2 regions of the Streptomyces sp. NPDC052016 genome follow, and region 2 is predicted to be linked to the other one. Evidence: riboswitches for the same ligand, from Rfam matches in the RefSeq annotation. Region 2 holds a riboswitch; the other holds the start of a gene.
What was found. A riboswitch is a leader RNA that binds a small molecule or an ion and turns the genes downstream of it on or off. The one in region 2 is predicted to bind cyclic di-AMP.
Positions count from the first base shown of each region.

Region 1: linked by a shared signal. The riboswitch ahead of ACIHAR_RS28875 (transglycosylase SLT domain-containing protein) and the one ahead of ACIHAR_RS37150 (M23 family metallopeptidase) in region 2 are both predicted to bind cyclic di-AMP.

Region 1 is NZ_JBIUBX010000025.1:154,788-157,960, forward strand. It holds gene ACIHAR_RS28865 (GNAT family N-acetyltransferase) at 1-70, opposite strand, end outside; gene ACIHAR_RS28870 (HAD family hydrolase) at 326-1,150, shown strand; gene ACIHAR_RS28875 (transglycosylase SLT domain-containing protein) at 1,169-1,648, opposite strand; cyclic di-AMP (ydaO/yuaA leader) riboswitch at 1,652-1,838, opposite strand; gene ACIHAR_RS28880 (CocE/NonD family hydrolase) at 2,127-3,173, opposite strand, start outside.
Region 2 is NZ_JBIUBX010000041.1:37,408-40,580, reverse strand. It holds gene ACIHAR_RS37155 (aldo/keto reductase) at 1-539, opposite strand, end outside; gene ACIHAR_RS37150 (M23 family metallopeptidase) at 655-1,680, opposite strand; cyclic di-AMP (ydaO/yuaA leader) riboswitch at 1,688-1,848, opposite strand; tRNA gene ACIHAR_RS37145 (tRNA-Met) at 2,164-2,237, opposite strand; gene ACIHAR_RS37140 (dihydrofolate reductase family protein) at 2,448-3,173, opposite strand, start outside.

The sequences.
Region 1 (3,173 bases), on a different contig from region 2:
CGGTGGACGCGGCGCGCAGCGCCCGCCACCGCTCTCGCTCCCCCTCGCCGAGATCCTCCGGCCTCAGCACGCGAATACGTCCACTGCTCAACCTGACCCCCCGATCAAGTCCCCCCTGGACACCTGGACGGTACCGCTCCTGGCAGTTCGGGCGGTAGGTAGCGGACCATCTTGTTGCCAACCGGTGCAGAGGCCTTTAACCGGTCCGTACCCGGCGTTGCGTCAGAAAGCTGTTGCTTCCGCAGGGCCCCGGTCCGTGCGCCGGCGGCCGATCGGGCTGAACGGCCGGTGAGTTGGGAGCGGCCGGAATCCGTATTCTCTGATCATGGCCGCACCCTTCGCAGATGCCGCGCGCTGCGCGTACCCCCTCGTCGCCACCGACCTGGACGGAACGCTGCTCCGCGGCGACGACACCTTCTCCGACCGGTCGCTCGACGCGCTCGCGCGGGTGGCGGCCGCCGGCGCCCGCCACCTGGTGGTGACGGGCCGCCCGGCACCCCGGGTGCGGCCGCTGCTGGAGAACCTGCACAGCAGGGGGCTCGCGGTGTGCGGACAGGGCGCGCAGTTGTACGACGCCGGCGCGGACCGTCTGCTGTGGTCGGTCACCCTGGACCGGGAGCTGGCCGAGACCGCGCTCGGCAAGATCGAGGCGGAGGTCGGGCTGGTGTACGCGGCCGTCGACCAGGACGGGGTGGACGGGCTGACGCTGATCGAGCCGGGCTACCGGATGCCCCACCCGACCCTGCCGGCCCTGCGCGTCGGCTCGCGCGACGACCTGTGGTGCGCGCCGATCAGCAAGGTGCTGCTGCGCCATCCCGCCCTGTCCGACGACGAGTTGGCGGCGACGGCCCGCTCGGTGGTCGGCTCGCTCGCGACCGTCACCATGTCGGGGCCGGGCACGGTGGAGCTCCAGCCGTGCGGCATCACCAAGGCGACGGGCCTGGCGCTGGCCGCCGAACACCTGGGTCTGCGGCCCCAGGACACGATCGCCTTCGGTGACATGCCCAACGACATCCCGATGTTCGACTGGGCGGCGCGCGGCGTGGCGATGGCCAACGCCCACCCCGAACTGAAGGCGGTGGCCGACGAGGTGACGACGTCGAACGAGGACGACGGCGTGGCCGTCGTCCTCGAGCGCCTCTTCCCCTAGAGGGGACGGAAGGTCCGGTCAGTACGCGCCGAACACGTTGTCGATCGAACCGTAGCGGTCCGCCGCGTAGTTGCAGGCCGCGGTGATGTTGGCGACCGGGTCGTACGGGTCGTAGGCGGTGCCGGGCACGTGGTACGCGGCGAAGGTCGGGTCGATGACCTGGAGCAGGCCCTTGGACGGGGTGCCCTTGGCCGCGTTGGAGTCCCAGAGGTTGATGGCCTTCGGGTTGCCGGAGGACTCGCGCATGATGTTGCGGTGGATGCCGTTGTACGTGCCCGGAATGCCCCGCTCCGCCATGATGGCGAGGGACTGGCGGATCCAGCCGTCGAGGTTGTTGGGGTAGCCGGCGAGGGTGGTGCCCGACGGCGTGGTGGCGGCGGAGGCGCTGGTGGCGCCGACCAGCGGGAGGGCGAGCACGGCGGCGCCGGTGCAGACGGCGGCGACGGTGCGGGCGAGGCGGGGGCGGCGGTTGCGGCGGGGCTGAGCGGCAGCGGGCATGGCGAAGTTCCTCTCCGTCGCCTGCGAGGTGAGCTGTCGGGTTCGGGCTGGGAGGTGCCCGGCCGGCCGCCGTAGGGGTACGGCGACGCGACTTCACCCCGAGCCGGTCCGGTACGTGCGTGACGTACGGCCCGGCGTTCTACCTGGGTCCCCCGCTCCTGCCGTGCGAGTGGTTCGTCGATGGGTGGTGAAGGGCGGCGGCAGGATTCGGCGGTCCGCCCGACTGGGCGGGAACGTATGCGAGAGCACATGTCCGGAACAAGTGGCTGATTCGTGGAACAGGCGTAATGACCTTGATCAGGTGTGTATGGGGTGCTTGATCCTTTGCTGCTGGAAACCGTCAACTGCCCCAGCACAGAAGTGGAATTGCGGGATCCGGTTCCAGGGATGGCTCGATGTGCGAAGTGAGCCAAGTCACCAGCGTCGACAAGAGGGGTGAATCGGACAATAAATCCCAAGTCCGTTTTAAGGGGCGGAGCTAGAGCGGTGTGCGAGGGACGCGTTTCTCCCACGTCCGGTGGAACACCACTTCGTCGCCCGCCGTGCACACCACTTCGTCGGAGGTGAAGAAGTCGACGCCGTCACAGATGATCTCCGAGCGGGTCCGCACGACCGCCTCACACGCCGGCTCCGGGCGGCGCAGCCGGATCGACCAGTCGGAGCGGGCACGGGCCGTGAGGGGGTCGTGCTCGGCGATGGTGTACGTCTCCAGCGCGTCCTCGGTGAACTCCAGTCCGTCGGGGTACACGCGCGTGCCGCCGTGGCCGGGATCGAACTCCAGCCGCCACGCGCCCTCGGCGACGTCCCGCACCACCCGCCGTTCCGGACGCGGTTCGTCCAGGGTGTCCGGGCTCCATCCGTCGGCCGCCACCCCGTGGGTCACCCCCAGGGGCGGGGACTGCCCGGCCTCCTCGAAGGCGACCGCGGGGCCGGTGTCCCGGGTCCGCACCGGCAACTCCAGGGCGCTGCCCGCCGGGTCCAGGGTGAAGCCCGCCGCCGACCCGGGCTCGGGCCAGACCCACGGCCAGTACGCCGAGGAGACGGCGAGACGGATGCGGTGGCCGGACGGGACGGCGTACCCGATGCCGTTCAGCGCGAAGGCCACGTCCTCCGTCGCGCCCGGCGTCCAGGGCACGGACCGGTCCCGGCCGTGACGGGCGGAGAGGTTCAGCACCCCGCGCGTGACCAGGGTCGAGGAGCCGTCGGGCGCCACGTCGCACACCCGCGCGACGACCTGCCCGCGCGGCACCTCGCACGTCAGCCGCAGCCGCACCCGGGGCCGCCCCAGCACCCAGGTCTCCTCGGCCACCGGGAAATCGAAGCAGGCCGACCGCGCGTCCTCCGCCCGCTGGTCCGGCGGCAGGTCGGCCTCGTGGCCGATGGGGAGCAGACGGCCGGCGTCCACCCCGGTGTGCATCGGCGAGCGCACCAGGACGGGGGCGCCGCGGAGGGTGTACGTGACGCTGCTCACGCCGGGGGAGGGCCAGGCGGGCTCGCCGACCCAGCGGCCGGGCAGGGCGGCGTG
Region 2 (3,173 bases):
AGGGCGACGTACCGGGCGAGGCCCTCGCGGTCGGAGAACTCCAGGGAGGCCCGCAGGCGTTCGGCGGAGATGTTGGAGGCGGCGATGTGCCGCACCTTGCCCGCCTTCACCAACGCGTCGAGCGCGCCGACGATCTCCTCGACGGGCACCTCGGGCTTGTCGAAGTGGGTGTAGTAGAGGTCGATGCGGTCGGTGCCCAGGCGGCGCAGCGAGGCGTCGGCGGCGGCCTTGATGTTGGCGGCGGTCAGGCCCTGGAAGTCGGGGTGCTGGCTCACCTTCGTCGCGATCACGACGTCGTCGCGGTTGCCGCGGGCCCTGAGCCAGTTGCCGATGAGGGTCTCGGACTCACCGCCGCTGTTGCCGTCGACCCACGCCGAGTAGGAGTCGGCGGTGTCGACGAAGTTGCCGCCGGCGGCCGTGTAGGCGTCGAGCACGGCGAAGGTGGCCGCCTCGTCGGCGGTCCAGCCGAAGACGTTGCCGCCGAGGGCGAGCGGGAAGACCTCGAGGTCCGAGGAGCCGAGCTTGCGCAGAGAAGTCATGCTCCGATTCAACGCCGTGGCCGGAGGCACGCATTCCGCGCCTCCGGCCAAGGGTTCCGCAAACATCCGGGAAACCACCTCACCGGCCCCCGGAATACTCAGGAGGTACGGGACCTCAGAGGCTCAGCCCCTTGTCCCGCAGCCAGGCGGCCGGGTCGATGCCCGAGCTGCTGCCGCCGGGGTGGACCTCGAGGTGGAGGTGGGCGCCGGTGACGTTGCCGGTGGCGCCGACGCGGCCGATGACGTCACCGGTGGCGACCTTCTGGCCGACGCTGACGCTGATGGAGGACTGGTGGGCGTACCAGATCTCGGTGCCGTCGTCGAGGGTGAGCACGGTCTTGTACCCGTACGACCCGTCCCAGCCGGCCGAGGTGATGGTGCCGCTGTGCACGGCCTTGAGCAGGGTGCCGGTGGGGGCGGCGAAGTCGAGGCCGGTGTGGTACCCGGAGGACCAGTAGGCGCCGGCCTGACCGAACGTCGAGGTGATGGTGTACGAGGAGGTCGGCAGCGTGTACTGCTTGGCGAGCTCGGCCAGCCGCTCGGCCTCGGCCTTCTTCGCGGCCTCCTCGGCGGCCTTCTTCTTCGCGGCGGCGGCCTTGGCCTCCGCCTCCTTCTGGGCCTTGGCGGCCGCTTCCGCCTCCGCCTTGGCCGCGGCGGCCTCGGCGGCGGCCTGGGCCTTGGTCTCGAGCTGCGTCTGCTGCGACTCGGCCTGCGCCATGATCCGGCTGCGCAGCGCCTCGCCGGCGTCGGCCGCGCTCTCGGCGCTGTCGTCGGCGGCGAGGGTGCTGCCGAAGGCGCTGAGGGCGGGCGCGGGCTCCTCGGCGGGGGTGTCGTCGTCCGAGATCAGGGAACCCACGTTGGGGAGGTCCGGCATGGAGATGGAGACAGGCGGCTTGCCGGTGTTGGCGCTGGCCATGCCGCCCGCGCCGACGGCGGCTATGACGCCGACGCCCAGGACGGTGGAGCTGCGGGCGAGTCCGCCGCGCTGCTTGGCGACGCGGTGCCGGCCGCGTACCGGGCGAATGGACTCCGCGGTGGGGTTCCACTCCTCCCAGGGGCCCTCGTCGGTGCGGTAGCCGCCATAACCGAAGGTCTGGCTGGGCGCGCTGGGGGCTTCTGGGGCAGGCCGGTTGGACGCCACGCGGGCGTACTCCTTTCCTTCCGTCGCCTACCGGGTTAGCTGACGGGTTCGGAGCGGGAAGGTCTCCTACGCGCGTAAATCCGGCCGTGTTTCCACGGCGGCTTCCGCGTGATTCACCCCAAGGTGGTGGTTCCCCGGTTCCCTTACGGGATTCGGCGCGTGCGCACGGAGCCGCCTCTTGTGACGGCTGGGACGACCGCGCTGCGTTATCGAACGTTAATAGACCCGGGGGTTGGATTCCAAGCTGTTCCACTTGATCAACAACATTTCTGGCCTGGACTTTCGCCCCAGGAGCGGTGAAAACCGGGCGAGTTGACCACGCCTCGCGGTCGCTACAGGAGTCGCAGCGTTTTTGATGGTGACTCAGTTGTTATGCACAGGGCGCTCAGCCGATCACGGTGCGCGAGAAAGCCGTCAGGGACGTCACGGAGAAACCACCGAGGGCCGGAACCCTGTGATCGGGTTCCGGCCCTCGGCCTTGAGTAGCGGGGACAGGATTTGAACCTGCGACCTCTGGGTTATGAGCCCAGCGAGCTACCGAGCTGCTCCACCCCGCGTCGGTATGACACCAGTGTACGCCATCCGCCGGACACGAAGCGCACACCTTTGTTCAGCGGCGCCCGGGAGCCGGGGCGGGGTGGTTCACGGCGGCCGATCGCGCGGTTCCCCCGCGCCCCCCGGCGGGGAAACCCTGAGCCCGCTCAAGGGCCCCCCGCGGGAAAGCCCTGACCCCACTCACAGGGCCCGCGGGAAAGCCCAGACCCCGCTCACAGGAGATGCCGGTTCGGGGCCGCCGCCCGCTCCTCGTACTCCGGGAGGACGAGGACGTCCACGCCCGCGGCCGTCAGCAGACCGGTTCCGTCGGCGTCGGTCACGAAGGTGTTCGGCTCGCGCCAGGCGGTCACCACCCTGCGGACCCCGGCGTCGAGGACGAGCCGGGCGCAGGGGGTCGGGCGGGAGGAACGGCGGGTGCAGGGTTCGAGGCTGGTGTAGACGGTGGCCATGGGCAGCCGGGGGTCGGCGGGGTCGATCTTCGCGAGGGCCGCCTCCTCGGCGTGGACGACGGGGTCGCCGGCCTCCCGCGAGTGGCCGCGCGCCAGTTCCGTCCCGTCCGCGGCCACCACCACCGCGCCCACGCTGAACGCGGTCCGCGACGGCGGGCAGTCGGCCGCCAGCTCGCACGCGAGGGCCAGCCAGCGCCGGTCGGCGGCGGCCAGGAGCGGGCCGGCGCCGGGCGCGGTGGGCTCGTAGCGCATCAGGACGACGTCCTCGATGGGCCGCGTCTCGACGAGCCGCAGCCGGCCGCCCTGGTAGCCGCCGGGCCCGAAGAGCCGGGGCGCGTCCGGGTCGCCCACGAACAAAGGGGCCAGGGCGAGCTGGAGTTCGTCGGCGAGGCCTTCCTGGAGGAGCTGGGTGTGGACGGTTCCGCCACCCTCGACCATGAGCCGCCGCACGCCCCGGACGTCGTGGAGGTGCTCCAGGAGCCGCCGCCA